Linked DNA regions of Caballeronia sp. LZ062. The main gene of each other region encodes a partner of the protein of the gene in region 2 in a complex. Links are inferred from orthologs where the notes say so. Each region holds a gene or a part of one and is shown on either strand. Other genes may lie near its edges.

Region 1 (7,710 bases), 780 kb from region 2 along the record:
GGCGAGCCTGTGTCTGACTCGCTCCACAGCATAGAGCAGCCGGCGAATGCCTGCCTAGAGAGGGCGCGCCCTGATCATGCGCAGTCCGGCGCGCTCAAACCGCGCGGCTGCTCGATCTGCGAGATGGCGGCGCGCTCGCCTGTGCCGCGCCGTGTTTCAGCAGCACGGGCGCGAGTTCGCCTGCCACGCGGATGCTCGATACGACGACCGTTCGCACGCCGCTGTCTTGCGTGAGTGTGCGCAGCGTTTCGCGCGTCGTCGCCCGCGCCTCGATGCGCGGTTCGATCACGACGAATCCGCGGCAGTATGCGGCGAGCGCCACGCGATGCGTGCGCAGCCACGCGGCGCGCAGAGCGAAGTCGTCGGGCGTTTCGTCGTCGCTGTGCTCGGCGACGATGACGAACGGCGTCGCGAGCGCGAGTAGACGGCGCATCTGCGCGGACCACGCGAACGCGTAGCCCGGCTGCATTGCGTGGCGACGCACGCGCACGAGCGGGAAGCGGCTCGCGTCGAGCATTCGATTGTCGAGGGCGTTGAAAGTAAGGTCGTCGGCGTTCACAGCGGTTTCGGGCTCCATTCGTTGAACGCGGCGACGACACTCGCCCAGCGGGATCGGCGCGGCACGACGCGCTTCTGTTGTGCGGCGCGCGGTGGCCGCCGTTCGGCGCTAGCCTGGGACGGCGCGGCGGGCGCGTCGCTCCAAGCGCGGCGCGTGGTTTCGAGGACTTTCGCGGCGTTCGCGGCGATAGCGCAGCGCGCGTGGGCATCTCGCGGTTCGCCTGTCACGCGGTTGGCATTCGGATCGTTGGTCACGTCGGGCCTCCAGTCGTGCGTTCACGATGCATGACTGGGATTGTATTGAGAATCATTCTCAATAACAAGCGGGATTTGCGGCGTGTGACATCGGGTCCGGACACGCGCGACGGTGGCTGACTCAGTGGCGATGCGTGTCGAGGAACTCCGGGACGCGACTTGCCCAGCCCAGATGCGGCTACGTCACGGAGCACAGACGGGTAGCTGACCTAGTGGCCGACTCAGCGGCCGATGCGTGTCAGGCGCACGGCGCAGCTCGGCTAGCACGGACTCCGGGACGCGACGCGCGCAGCCCAGATGCGGCTACGTCACGAAGCACAGACTTTTGCCGACTTAGTGCCGATGCGCGTCAGGCGCAGGCGCAGTTCGGCGTCGCATGAACTCCGGGACGCGACATGCGCAGCCAAGGGGCGGCTACGTCACGGAACACAGACGAGTGACCGACTCACTAGCCGATGCGTGTCAAGAAATAAGCGCGGCTTGCCGCCCACAAGTCCCGAGACGACGTGCCCAGCGCAGGTGCGACGACTAACGCGCGGCGCCCGATCTTGGCCGGCTTCAGCGGCCGATCCGTTGACCGCTTTTCCGGCCGCCGCGCACTTGACTTCAGCCGGCTCGCATCAAGTACCGCGACAACACGCCCGACGAATACGTCCCCGCAATCGCCGTCAGGAATTCGGCGAAGGACGCGGGCGCGGCGGCATCGGCGGTATCGGAAATCGTGCGCACGACCGCGCACGGCACGCCGTGCTCGTAGCAAACCTGCGCGAGCGCCGCGCCCTCCATCTCGACCGCGAGCGCGTCCGGCAAAGCGGCGCGCAGCGCGGTCACGCCCTCGTGACTCGCGATGAACTTGTCTCCGCTCACCACGAGCCCGCGATGCACACGCGGCCGCATGACGGCGAAGCGGTCGGCGAGCGCGTCGCCCTCGGCCTCGATGAACGCGAGCGCCGCAGCGGCGAGCGCATCCGAGAGCGCGGTGTCGGCGTCGAGATGCGTGCGGTCGAGCAGCGGCACTTCGTAGCGCGGGAAAAACGGCGACGCGTCCAGATCGTGCTGGAGCAGCGCGTTCGCGACGACGATATCGCCCACGCGCACGTCCGCGCGCACGCCGCCCGCGACGCCGGTGAAGAGAATCGCCTCGACGCCGAACACGTGGATGAGCGCGCTCGCCGTGGCCGCCGCCGCGACCTTGCCGATACGCGCGAGCGTCACGACGACCGGCACGCCATGCGCCTCGCCGACGTGGTATTCGCGCTTGCCGAGCGTGACCGTGCGCACGTCGCCCGCGGCGCGCATGTGTGCGATCAGGTCGCCCAGTTCCTGCGGCAGCGCCGCCATGATGGCGAGCCGCTTCATTCCACCGCCTGCAGCTTCGCCACGGCCAGCGCGAGCCACTTTTCGCCGTGCCGCTTGAAGCGCACTTGCGCGCGCGCATCGCCGCCGGAGCCTTCGAGCGCGGTCACGGTGCCTTCGCCGAACTTCGTGTGAAACACGGCCTGTCCGACCTTGAAGCCGGTATCGGCTGCGCGCTGTTCGTTCGCGAACGAAGGCAGCGCCGCGCTCGCCGTCGATTGCGCGCCGCGTTCCTGTCCCGGCCGCGCGAACCAGTCGCGGCCCCAGCCGGCGTTGTCGGCGCGTCCGCCCCAACGCGCGCCCGCCTCCACTTTCGGCGTGAGCCACTTGAGCGAGCCTTCCGGCAGTTCGTCGAAGAACCGCGAGCGGATGTTGTAGCGCGTCTGGCCGTGCAGCATCCGGCTCTGCGCAAACGACAGATACAACCGCTCCTTCGCCCGCGTGATCGCGACATACGCGAGCCGCCGCTCTTCTTCCAGACCGTCGGACTCCTGCGCGCTGTTCTCGTGCGGAAAGAGCCCCTCTTCCAGCCCGGTGATGAACACCGCCGTGAACTCCAGCCCCTTCGCAGCGTGGACGGTCATCAACTGCACGGCGTCCTGTCCGGCTTGCGCCTGATTGTCGCCCGCTTCGAGGGATGCATGCGACAGGAAGCCCGCGAGCGGCGTCATGGTGTCGGGATTCTGGGCGGGATCGGCGATACCGGGCGCATCCAGCACTTCAATCTCGCCGTCCTCGCTGACCGCCCTGATCTCCTGCGCGGCGGTCGCGCCGGGGCGCAGCGGAATGGAGCGCGCGGGCGTATCCAGCCCGTAGCCTTCTTCGCTCACGAACGCCGCCGCGGCGTTGACCAGCTCCTGCAAGTTCTCCAGCCGGTCTTGCCCTTCCCGCTCGGTTTCGTAGAACGCGGCAAGGCCGCTTGCGCGCACGACGTATTCGACCGTTTCCGGCAGGCTCATCTGCTGCGTTTCAGCGCGCATTTTGGCGATGAGCGTCGCGAACGCGCCGAGGCTCGACCCTGCCTTGCCGGTCACGTAAGGCACGGCGGCGGCCATCGAACAGTTGTAGAGACGCGCGGCGTCGGCCAGTTGCTCGATGGAACGCGCACCGATGCCGCGCGTCGGGAAATTGACCACGCGGGCAAACGCGGTATCGTCGTTCGGATTGTCGATCAGGCGCAGATACGCGAGCGCGTGCTTGATTTCCTGACGCTCGAAAAACCGCAGGCCGCCATACACGCGATACGCAATGCCCGCGTTCACGAGCGTATGTTCGATGGTGCGCGACTGCGCGTTGCTTCGATACAGCACCGCGATCTCGCCACGCGCGAGGCCGGTGTTGATGAGCGCCTTGATTTCTTCGACGATCCAGCCCGCTTCCTGCGAATCGGTCGCGGCTTCGTAGACGCGCACCGGCTCGCCGTGTCCCGCGTCCGTGCGCAGATTCTTGCCGAGCCGCCGCGCGTTGTTCGCGATCAGGTAATTCGCGGTATCGAGAATATGGCCGTGCGAGCGGTAGTTCTGCTCCAGCTTGATGAGATTGCGCACGCGGAATTCGCGCTCGAAATCGTGCATGTTGCCGACGTTCGCGCCGCGAAACGCGTAGATGGATTGATCGTCGTCGCCCACGGCGAAGATCGCGTTGTGCTCACCCGCGAGCTGCTTCAGCCACGCGTATTGCAGCTTGTTGGTGTCCTGAAACTCGTCGACGAGGATATTGCGAAAGCGCGCCTGATAATGCGCGCGCAGCGGCGGATTGTGCGCGAGCAACTCGTAGCAGCGCAGCAGCAGTTCCGGAAAATCGACGACGCCTTCGCGCTGGCATTGCTGGTCGTAAGCCTCGTACAGCTCGACGAACTTGCGGTTGAAGTTGTCGGTCGCATCGACGTCTTTCGGACGCAGCCCCTGTTCCTTCGCGTTGTTGATGAAGTACTGGAGGTTCTTCGCCGGATACTTCTCGTCGTCGACGTTCAGGCCCTTCATGAGCCGCTTGATCGCGGAAAGCTGGTCCGCCGTATCGAGAATCTGGAACGACTGCGGCAGGCCCGCGTCGCGGTAATGCGCGCGCAACATGCGGTTGCAGAGGCCGTGGAACGTGCCGATCCACATGCCGCGCGTGTCGATGGGCAAAAGCGCCGACAGACGCGACAGCATCTCGCGGGCCGCCTTGTTCGTGAACGTGACGGCTAGGATGGTCTGCGGCGATGCGTAACCCTGCTGGATCAGCCACGCGATGCGGGTGATGAGCACGCGCGTCTTGCCGCTGCCCGCGCCCGCGAGGATCAGCGCGGGCTCGTTCGGCAGCGTCACGGCGGCGAGCTGTTCGGGATTGAGATTGGCGAGTAAATCGGGCATGGGAAAGTGAGCGGCGGCAAGCGCACCGAAGAAGCCGGCAAGGAGTCGCCGGCGAGCCGACCATTATAAGACCGCGCCGATGGCGTCGCCGGGCGAGCCATTCGCGACCGCGGACCGGCCGCGCCCGGATTCGTCCGATTGCGCGCCTCAAACCTTATAATCGGTGATTACCCCGCATCTTTTCACGCATTTTTCGGCAGATTTCACGATGAGCGACAGCACGCTTGCGAAGAGTTTCGAGCCCCAGAACATCGAGTCCCAGTGGGGCCCGGAATGGGAGAAACGCGGCTATTCCGCGCCCACTTTCAAGGAAGGTGCGAAGAATTTCTCGATTCAACTGCCGCCGCCGAACGTCACCGGCACGCTGCACATGGGGCACGCGTTCAACCAGACCATCATGGATGGCCTCACGCGCTATCACCGCATGCTCGGCGAAAACACGCTGTGGGTGCCGGGCACGGACCACGCGGGCATCGCGACGCAGATCGTCGTGGAAAGACAGCTTGATGCGCAAGGCATCTCGCGCCACGATCTGGGCCGCGAAGAGTTTCTGAAGCGCGTGTGGGCGTGGAAGCAGGAATCCGGCTCGACCATCACGCGGCAGGTGCGCAGGCTCGGCGCGTCGATCGACTGGTCGCGCGAATACTTCACGATGGACGACAAGATGTCCGCCGCCGTGCGCGACGTCTTCGTCACGCTCTACAAACAAGGGCTCATCTATCGCGGCAAGCGGCTCGTGAACTGGGACCCGGTGCTGGGCACCGCCGTGTCCGATCTCGAAGTCGTGAGCGAGGAAGAGAACGGGAGCCTCTGGCACATCAAGTACCCGCTGCCGGACGGCTCGGGGCATCTGACGGTCGCGACGACGCGCCCCGAAACCATGCTCGGCGACGTCGCCGTGATGGTGCATCCGGAGGACGAGCGCTATGCGCATCTGATCGGCAAGACGGTCGTGCTGCCGCTGTGCGATCGCGAGATTCCCGTGATCGCGGACGACTACGTGGACCGCGAGTTCGGCACGGGCGTCGTGAAAGTCACGCCCGCGCACGACTTCAACGACTACGCGGTCGGCCAGCGTCACAAGCTGCCGCAAATCGAGATCCTCACGCTCGACGCAAAGATCAACGACAACGCGCCCGAGAAGTATCGCGGCATGGACCGGTTCGAGGCGCGCAAGCAGGTCGTCGCCGATCTCGAAGCGCAACGTCTGCTCGACTCCGTCAAGCCGCACAAGCTAATGGTGCCGCGCGGCGACCGGACGGGCGTCGTCATCGAGCCGATGCTCACCGACCAATGGTTCGTCGCGATGACGAAGCCCGCGCCCGAAGGCACGTTCAATCCGGGCCAGTCGATCACGGAAACGTCGCTCGATGTCGTGCGCAGCGGCAAGATCAAGTTCGTGCCGGAGAACTGGAGCACGACCTACTACCAGTGGCTCGAAAACATTCAGGACTGGTGCATCTCGCGTCAATTGTGGTGGGGGCATCAGATTCCCGCGTGGTACGGCGAAAACGGCGAAATCTTCGTCGCGAAGACCGAAGAAGAAGCCCGCGCCGACGCCGAGCGCGAGAGCTACACCGGCTCACTCAAGCGCGACGAAGACGTGCTCGACACGTGGTTCTCTTCCGCGCTCGTGCCCTTCTCGTCGCTCGGCTGGCCGAACGAGACGAAGGAACTGAAGGCGTTTCTGCCTTCGTCGGTGCTCGTGACGGGCTTCGACATCATCTTCTTCTGGGTCGCCCGGATGGTGATGATGACCACGCATTTCACCGGCAAGGTGCCCTTCGATACCGTTTATGTGCACGGCCTCGTGCGCGACGCGGAAGGCCAGAAGATGTCGAAGAGCAAGGGCAATACGCTCGATCCGATCGACATCGTGGACGGCATCGACCTCGAAACGCTCGTCGCCAAGCGCACGAGCGGTCTCATGAATCCGAAGCAGGCCGCGCAGATCGAGAAAAAGACGCGCAAGGAATTCCCAGAGGGCATTCCGGCGTTCGGCACGGATGCGCTGCGCTTCACGATGGCGTCGATGGCCACGCTCGGTCGCAATGTGAATTTTGATCTGGCACGCTGCGAGGGGTATCGGAATTTCTGCAACAAGCTCTGGAACGCCACGCGTTTCGTTTTGATGAATTGCGAAGGTCACGATTGCGGTTTTGCGAACGTGGCCGGTTGCAAGCCCGGCGACTGCGGACCCGGCGGCTACACCGATTTCTCGCAGGCGGACCGCTGGATCGTGTCGCTGCTTCAGCGCGTGGAAGCGGAAGTCGAGAAAGGTTTCGCGGACTATCGCTTCGACAATGTCGCAAGCGCCATTTACAAGTTCGTGTGGGACGAGTACTGCGACTGGTACCTCGAACTCGCGAAGGTGCAGATTCAGAACGGCACGCCCGAGCAGCAGCGCGCCACGCGCCGCACGCTGTTGCGCGTGCTGGAAACGGTGCTGCGTCTCGCGCACCCCATCATTCCGTTCATTACCGAAGCGTTGTGGCAGAAAGTCGCCCCGTTGACGGATGCTTATCCGGCCGGCGCGCAGGAAGGCGAAGCGTCGATTATGACGCAGCCGTATCCGCGCGCCGAGACGAAAAAGCTGGATGAATCCGCTGAACAGTGGGCCGCCGAACTGAAGGCAGTCATCGATGCATGTCGTAATCTGCGTGGCGAAATGAACCTGTCGCCCGCGGTGAAGGTGCCTTTGCTCGCACACGGCGACGCCGCGCGTCTTGCGTCGTTCGCACCGTACGTCGCGGCGCTCGCGCGCCTCGCGGAAGTGAAGATCATCGACGACGAAGCGGCGCTCGACAAGGAAGCGCAAGGCGCGCCGGTGGCGATCGTCGGCGGACACAAGCTGGTGCTGAAAGTGGAGATCGACGTGGCGGCGGAGCGCGAGCGTTTGACGAAAGAAGTCGAACGTCTGAACGGCGAGATCGTCAAATGTAACGCCAAGCTCGGTAATGAAAGCTTTGTTGCAAAAGCGCCGGCCGCTGTCGTTGAACAGGAGCGCAAAAGGCTGGCAGAATACAAAACCACTATCGAAAAGCTTCAGGCGCAATTATTGCGACTGCCGGTCTGATTAGGGTTAGTTTTTACACCCTGTCAGTCGCTTCGCTCGAAGTTCTAAATGATTAAGAGGATCAGGGTCATCACATGCTAAAAGTTACCAAAGCGGTTTTTCCCGTTGCGG
Region 2 (7,680 bases):
TCACGATGACGGGCAGCACTTCCATGTCGATTAGCTTGTCGACGCCCGTCTCGAAAAGTCCCGCCGCGAGAAACAGCAGCATGATTTCGGTCACGCGGAAGAACGCGCGCCACGAGAACACCTTGCCGCCGAGCTGGAGCACGTAAAAGGTCAGGAGCGCGAGCCCGAAGCCGATGATGATCGCCGCGTACTGCGAAGCCGCGACGTGCCCGGACTGCCCGAAGCCGACGCCATACAGGAAGACGGCCGTTTCGCTGCCTTCACGCGCAATCGCGAGCGCGACCAGCAGCGCGATGCCCCACCAATGGCCGTCCTGCGTGGTCTTTTTGAGCGAAGTCTCCATGTCGCGCTTGAGCGTGCGGCCGTGGCGCTTCATCCACAGCACCATCTGCACGATCAGCAGGCACGCGACGAGCACCATCGCCGTCTGGAAGTAATCCTGTGCATTGCCGGACAGGACTTCGGTGAAGCCGATGAGGGCGGCGCCGAGGCCGACGGCCGCGAGCAAGCCCGCCGCCACGCCGAACCACAGATAAGGCAGGCCGCGACGCGCCTGATGATCGCCGTTCTTGAGCCACGCATGCAGAATGCCGACGACCAGAAGCGCCTCGACGCTTTCCCGCCAAACGATGAAAAGTACCTGCCCCATTATCGAACTCCCTGCCCGTTCTGCTGTATCGGCCGCGCTTCGCCCGTGAACGCGCCGCGCGGCTCAAACATCACTTTGCGACGATCACGCCCTGCGCCGTCTGGTGAAAATCGTCGAAGAACTTGTACTCGCCCGGATCGAGCGGCGCGATCACCACGAACGAATCGGCGCCCGGCGCGAGCACCTTCTCCTTGCGCAACTGCACGCTTTCGAATTCCGCCGCGCCCTTGCCAACGTTATGCACTTCGATCTTGATGCGCTGCCCCGCCGGCACTTCGATGCGCGCCGGATTCAGCTTGCCGTCGTTCATTTCGAGCTTGAACGTCGGCAGATCGGCTGCGCTCGCCGTAGCGACAAACATCGCGGACACCATGAGCGCAAGCACCTGAATTTTCGATTTCATTCGTCCTTTCCGAAGATGCACGCGCCCGCCAGCCGATGAAACTCCGGGCGCGCAAATCAAGCGACCTGCTTAGTAGCCGCCCTTCTTGCCGATGCCCGCGAACGGGAAGTCGTACTCGATGGTGAACGGCTTGAACCACGCACCGACGCCCGTTTCCTTGTCCGTGTGACGGCCGAACGCCATGTGGCCCATTTCCGACGGCGGCGAGACATGCAGCTTCAGGTGATACTTGCCCGGGCCGAAGAGCTTGACGTTGTCGCCGTAGTGCGGGCCGTCGCTGGCCACCATCGGCATCAGATCGCCCTTGATAGTCTGCGTCGTGCCGACCTTGCTCAACTCGTACGTGACGTTGAGGTAAGGCATCCAGTCGCCTTCGGCGAAACCGGTCGGATTGTTCTTGACCGCGTGAATATCCGCTTCCAGGTGGATGTCCGAATCCGACGCCTTGCGCATCATGCCTTCAGGCGCCATCGTGATCGGCTGAAGGTAGACGGCCCCCGTTTCCATGCCGCCTTCGATATGCTGTTTGCCGATCGGATATTCGGCAGCCGAGGCCGCCATCATCGCCGTGAGACCAGCGGCGGCGACGAGGCCGCGCATCAACGTTGAAACCATCAAACACACTCCTTCTTGTTATCGGTCGGCGCGTGCGGCGTTGCTTCGCGCTGCCATGCCACGAGACAGTCGCATCGGCGTTTTCCGTGAACCCGCTGGGTCACGGCGTAACGTTAATGCGAACCATTCTCAATGTTTGTCAGTTTAGCATCGTTTGATGCGGCGAACAATTTGACGGAGTGAATGGGACTAACGCTGGTAAGGGTTTTCGGCTGTCGGGCGGCTTTCACGGACGGTGATGAACGGCGGCGACTTTCCCGTCCGCCGCCTTCCGCACGGTCACTTGCCGCCGATTCCGCTCACCTGATCGCTTACGCTCGCGCCGAACACGCGCTGGCGAAGGAGCGCCAATTGGTCGCGGGTCTGCGCCGCCTTTTCGAATTCGAGATTCTTGGCGTGGTCCATCATCTGCTTTTCGAGGCGCTTGATTTCCTTCGCGATCTGCTTCTCGCTCATGTCCTCGAACTTGGCGCGCGCCTGCGCTTCCTTCAGCTCGGCGCGCGCTTCGTCGGCGCTGTAGACGCCGTCGATGATGTCCTTGATGCGCTTTTCCACGCCGCGCGGCGTGATGCCCATCGCCTGGTTATGCGCGATCTGCTTCGCGCGCCGCCGCTCGGTTTCGTCGATGGCGCGCTTCATCGAATCGGTCATGTTGTCGGCATAAAGAATCGCCTTGCCGTTCACATTGCGCGCCGCCCGGCCGATGGTCTGGATCAGCGAACGCTCGGCCCGCAGGAAACCTTCCTTGTCGGCGTCGAGAATCGCGACGAGTGACACTTCCGGGATATCCAGGCCTTCGCGCAGCAAGTTGATGCCGACGAGCACGTCGAACGTGCCGAGGCGCAAGTCGCGGATGATTTCGACGCGCTCGACCGTATCGATATCGCTGTGCAAATAGCGCACCTTCACGCCGTGATCCGAGAGGAATTCGGTGAGCTGCTCTGCCATGCGCTTGGTCAGCACGGTGACGAGCACGCGCTCCTGTGCGGCCACGCGCGCGTTGATTTCCGAGAGCACGTCGTCCACCTGCGAGCGCGCGGGACGCACTTCGATTTCCGGATCGACGAGACCGGTCGGGCGCACGAGCTGTTCGGCGACCTGCCCTGCTTTCTTTTGCTCGTAATCGGCGGGCGTCGCGGACACGAAGATCGCCTGACGCATCTTGCGCTCGAACTCGTTGAACTTGAGCGGCCGGTTGTCGAGCGCCGACGGCATGCGAAAGCCGTAATCGACGAGATTTTCCTTGCGCGCGCGGTCGCCGTTGTACATGCCGTTCAACTGGCCGATCAGCACGTGCGATTCGTCGAGCAGCATCAGCGCGTCGGGCGGCAAGTAATCGACGAGCGTCGGCGGCGGCTCGCCGGGCGCCGCGCCCGAAAAGTGCCGCGAGTAGTTCTCGATGCCCTTGCAGAAGCCGAGTTCCTGCAGCATTTCCAGGTCGAAACGCGTGCGCTGCTCCAGGCGCTGCGCCTCGACCAGCTTGCCCTCACTATGAAAGAACTCGAGGCGGTCGCGCAGTTCTCCCTTGATCGTCTCGATGGCGCGCATGACGGTGTCGCGCGGCGTCACGTAATGCGACGACGGATACACGGTGAAGCGCGGAATCTTATTGCGCACGCGTCCGGTGAGCGGATCGAAGAGTTGCATCGCCTCGATCTCGTCGTCGAAAAGCTCGACGCGCACCGCCATCTCGGCATGTTCCGCCGGAAAGATGTCGATGGTGTCGCCGCGCACGCGGAACGTGCCGCGCTGGAAGTCCGCTTCGTTACGGTTGTACTGCATCGCGATCAGCCGCGCGATGATGTCGCGCTGGCCGAGCTTGTCGCCCGTGCGCAGCGTCAGAATCATCTTGTGATACTCCGACGGATTGCCGATACCGTAGATCGCCGACACGGTCGCCACGATCACCACGTCGCGCCGCTCCAAGAGGCTCTTCGTGGCCGAAAGCCGCATCTGCTCGATGTGCTCGTTGATCGACGAATCCTTCTCGATGAACAGATCGCGCTGCGGCACGTACGCTTCCGGCTGGTAGTAGTCGTAGTACGAGACGAAGTACTCGACCGCGTTACGCGGAAAGAACTCGCGGAATTCGGCGTAAAGCTGCGCGGCGAGCGTCTTGTTCGGCGCAAAGACGATGGCCGGCCGGCCGAGCCGCGCGATGACGTTGGCCATCGTGAACGTCTTGCCGGAGCCCGTGACGCCGAGCAGCGTCTGGAACGACAAACCGTCCTCGACGCCTTCGACGAGCGTCGCGATCGCGCCCGGCTGGTCGCCTGCGGGCGGATACGGTTGATAGAGCTGAAACGGCGAGCCGTCGAAGGTGACGAACTTCGACTCGTCCAGTGCGTCGGGCGCTTCGATGAGGGTATCGGACATGGGAAACGGAGTCTTCGCCGGGACAAACACTTATTCTAGCGGCTGCCGGAAAACCGGCGCTGCGCCCGGACGGGTGCGGAATCGGGCGTCGGGATGACGCGCATGGAAAAACACATTGGGTTCGCGCGGCCTATCTCAAGCGCCATTTGCGGCGCAGTCGCCGTCCCTCTCAGGCGAACCGGTAAAAAGCACGCGCGTGCAAGCAATGGCGTGTGATCGCACGCCGAAAAAATGCGACGGATTCGATACAATGTGCGACTGGGCCGAACGCCACGCGAGGGTTTCAATCCACGCCGCGCCATCGAAGCCCGCGCGCCGCGCCGCTTTTCGTCACCGGGGCGCGACCAAGCTCCGCACGTTAGCCGTCCGCTTTTGCCGCAGCCTGTCCTTTCAACACTGCCGATAGATCATGTCCCTATTCTCTGCCGTCGAACTCGCCCCCCGCGACCCGATTCTGGGCCTCAACGAAGCCTTCAACGCCGATCCGCGCCCGACCAAGGTCAATCTCGGCGTCGGCGTCTACACGAATGAAGAAGGCAAGATTCCGCTGCTGCGCGCCGTGCGCGAAGCGGAAAAAGCTCGCGTTGAGGCTGCGCTGCCGCGTGGTTATCTGCCGATCGACGGCATCGCCGCCTATGACGCCGCCGTGCAGTCGCTCCTGCTCGGCAAGGAATCGCCGCTCGTGGCCGCCGGCCGCGTCGTCACGGCGCAGGCGCTCGGCGGCACGGGCGCGCTCAAGATCGGCGCGGACTTCCTGAAGCGCGTGAACCCGAACGCGGTCGTCGCGATCAGCGATCCGAGCTGGGAAAACCATCGCGCGCTGTTCGAAGGCGCGGGCTTCGAGGTCGTCAACTATCCGTACTACGATGCCGCGACGCACGGTGTGAATTTCGAAGGCATGCTGGCCGCGCTGAACGGCTACGCGGCGGGCACGGTCGTCGTCCTGCACGCGTGCTGTCACAACCCGACCGGCGTGGACCTGACGGATGCGCAATGGGCGCAGGTCGTCGAAGTCGTGAAATCGCGCAACCTGGTGCCGTTCCTCGACATCGCCTATCAGGGTTTCGGCGAGAGCATCGAGGCCGACGCCGCTGCCGTGCGCCTTTTCGCCGCGGCCGATCTGAACGTGTTCGTGTCGTCGTCGTTCTCGAAGTCGTTTTCGCTCTACGGCGAGCGCGTCGGCGCATTGACGATCATCACGGCGAGCAAGGAAGAGTCGGCGCGCGTACTGTCGCAACTCAAGCGCGTGATCCGCACGAATTACTCGAACCCGCCGACGCACGGTGGCTCGATCGTCGCAGCGGTGCTGGCGTCGCCCGAATTGCGCGCGACGTGGGAGCAGGAACTCGGCGAAATGCGCGACCGCATCCGCGCGATGCGCAATGGCCTCGTGCAGCGTCTGAAGTCAGCGGGCGTCGACCGTGATTTCTCTTTCGTCGACAAGCAGCGCGGCATGTTCTCCTACTCGGGCCTGACCGCCGCTCAGGTCGACCGCCTGCGTGAAGAGTTCGGCATCTATGCGGTGAGCACGGGCCGTATCTGCGTGGCTGCGCTCAACACGCGCAATCTGGATGTCGTGGCAAATGCTGTCGCGAGCGTGCTGAAGTAAGCGTAAGACGTACTCGCGCGCATCTCTGCAAATGAAAATGGCGTCTTTCGGCTGAAAGACGCCATTTTTCTTGTGCGCAAGTTTGCTGCTGCGGACGACTACAGCGCGCGGGACGCGGTTCCCACGACAGGCGCGCCCTCGTCCGATTCGACGAGACCATAGGAAATCGCACGCGCCAATTCGGCGCTCACGCTCGCGACGCCCGTCTCTTTATGACGGACGGCAGCGGATTCTCGCTCCTTCGCATGCATGCAGAAGGTCAGCGCGGCCAGCAGTAGGACCGCGAGAGGCCAGTAGGTCGATATTTTGTTTCTCATGGGACTACCTTCGTTGGACGCCGGAGCAAGCGGATCGCCCACTTGTCGACACTCGGGATGTTACGGAATCGGCCATCTCTTAAAAAGCCGCCTGCAAGCGAAAGTCCGTTGCGCAGAGAACAACAAGCAAGGCGCCGGCCTGACTCAAACGCCGACTGAAATTGTGACGGCGGTCATAAAACCTTACAAACTTCTTGGGGACATTGACGTCAAGCTGATGTCTCATGAAACATGCTTGCAACGAAACGCCCAACTGTCATGAAAGTCGCTGGATTGCTCGTTTTCTCCTCTGCGTTGCTGCTCGGCGGCTGCGCAGCCTATCCCGATGGACCCGCATACGGCGGCTATCCCGCGCCCTACGGCGAACCTGGTTACGACGCTTATGGCTATGGCGGTCCGGTGATGCAGCCGGGCGTCGTGATCCAGGGCGGCTACTACGGCGGCGGCGGATACTACCCCGGTCCTGGGCGTTACTGGGACGATGGTCCCGGCTGGCGCCACGCGCCTCCTCGCGGATGGAACGAGGGCCGCCGCGGCGGACCTCCGCCCGGTCATGACGGAGACGGTGGCCGGCCGCAGCATGGCGGAGGGGGAAATCCGCAGGCCGGCGGCCCGCCGCACGGCGGTGGCGGCGGACCGCTGCCACAAGCGGTCGGCGGCGCGCGGCCGCGGCCGCCACAGGCGGCGCCTGCGGGCGGCCACGGCGAAGGCGGTCACGGGGGCGATCAACGGGGCTTTCTCGGGCGCACCGGCGGTTAACGCGCACGCATTCGAATCACGCTGTATCGAAAAGGCCGCGCCGGATCACGCGATCCGGCGCGGCCTTTTTTCGTTTCGCAGGCGATCGATCAGCCGATGTGCGACTGCTGCGCCTTATACAGTTCCCGGAACGTGCGCCCAACCGGCGCCGGCATATCGCGCGTGGCGGTCCATCCCGAGCCGAACGGTAGCCGCGAGATCGCTTTCCGATCGCCGCCCGCCCGCTCCAGCACCCGCACCGCCAGCTTGGTCAACAGCGCGTAGGCTGCGGGCCGCATCGCCAGATAGCCCCAGGCGGCGAGCGCCGCCCGCTCCGTCCAAGGCCGCAGGCGCCGCTCCATTTGCTTCTCTCGCAGCTTCCGAAGCAGGTCGGAAATGGGAATCCCGACTGGGCAGACGCTGTTGCATTCGCCGCAGAGCGTCGCGGCCTGCGGCAGATCGAGCGCCTTGTCGATACCGACATACGCCGGCGTGAGCACCGATCCCATCGGTCCTGGGTACACCCAGCCGTACGCATGTCCGCCGATCTTCTGATAGACGGGGCAATGATTCATGCACGCGCCGCAGCGGATGCAGCGCAGCATCTCCTGAAAGTCGCCGCCGATCAGCCCGGTTCGCCCGCCATCGACGAGCACGAAGTACATGTGTTCCGGCCCGTCCGTCTCGCCGGGCGCACGCGGGCCGGTGAGCAGCGAGAAATAGTTCGAGATGGTCTGGCCGGTCGCGGAACGCGGCAGAAGGCGCATGGCGGTGGCGAGATCCTCCAGCGTGGGCAGGATCTTTTCGATGCCCGTCACCGCCACGTGCACGCGCGGCATGACGGTGCACATGCCTTCGTTGCCTTCGTTCGTCACGACGGCGACCGATCCCGTCTCCGCGATCAGGAAGTTGCCGCCCGTCACGCCCATGTCCGCGGTCATGAAGTGCGGACGCAGGACTTCGCGGGCTTCAC

The links.
Region 1: the proteins of uvrB (region 2) and P9239_RS09315 are in contact, whole or in part, in a crystal structure (PDB 7EGT), measured with the Thermus thermophilus proteins. The link is inferred for Caballeronia sp. LZ062 from one-to-one orthologs. Residues at the interface, in WP_096411307.1 of Thermus thermophilus: Glu23, Leu25, Arg26, Asp27, Gly28, Glu29, Arg30, Phe31, Arg55, Glu326, Asp327, Phe328, Glu379, Ser382, Gln383, His398, Gly400, Arg401; in WP_096412145.1 of Thermus thermophilus: His654, Arg656, Phe657, Gln666, Asp668, Glu669, Lys680, Arg681, Leu682, Ser683, Lys685, Tyr686, Ala687.

Annotation. Positions count from the first base shown.
Region 1 is NZ_JARTWB010000002.1:693,221-700,930, reverse strand. The notes cover bases 1,847-4,869. They hold P9239_RS09315 (UvrD-helicase domain-containing protein), read right to left. Parts: upstream 4,524-4,869; coding sequence 2,169-4,523; downstream 1,847-2,168. Other genes in these bases: P9239_RS09310 (valine--tRNA ligase), read left to right, coding at 4,732-4,869; P9239_RS09320 (5'-methylthioadenosine/adenosylhomocysteine nucleosidase), read right to left, coding at 1,847-2,172. Also shown: P9239_RS09330 (hypothetical protein), read right to left, coding at 95-559; P9239_RS09325 (hypothetical protein), read right to left, coding at 556-813; more of P9239_RS09320, read right to left, coding at 1,420-1,846; more of P9239_RS09310, read left to right, coding at 4,870-7,599; UTP--glucose-1-phosphate uridylyltransferase GalU, read left to right, coding at 7,674-7,710. UniProt on the Escherichia coli protein: A helicase with DNA-dependent ATPase activity. Unwinds DNA duplexes with 3'-5' polarity. Translocates on single-stranded DNA with 3'-5' polarity. Initiates unwinding more efficiently from a nicked substrate than double-stranded DNA.
Region 2 is NZ_JARTWB010000002.1:1,478,166-1,485,845, forward strand. What follows is about bases 1,496-4,488. They hold uvrB (excinuclease ABC subunit UvrB), read right to left. Parts: upstream 4,044-4,488; coding sequence 1,947-4,043; downstream 1,496-1,946. Other genes in these bases: P9239_RS13085 (iron transporter), read right to left, coding at 1,496-1,667; P9239_RS13095 (amino acid aminotransferase), read left to right, coding at 4,453-4,488. Also shown: P9239_RS13075 (FTR1 family protein), read right to left, coding at 1-649; P9239_RS13080 (cupredoxin domain-containing protein), read right to left, coding at 720-1,052; more of P9239_RS13085, read right to left, coding at 1,122-1,495; more of P9239_RS13095, read left to right, coding at 4,489-5,652; P9239_RS13100 (hypothetical protein), read right to left, coding at 5,751-5,969; P9239_RS13105 (hypothetical protein), read left to right, coding at 6,228-6,728; P9239_RS13110 (lactate utilization protein B), read right to left, coding at 6,818-7,680. UniProt on the Escherichia coli protein: The UvrABC repair system catalyzes the recognition and processing of DNA lesions. A damage recognition complex composed of 2 UvrA and 2 UvrB subunits scans DNA for abnormalities.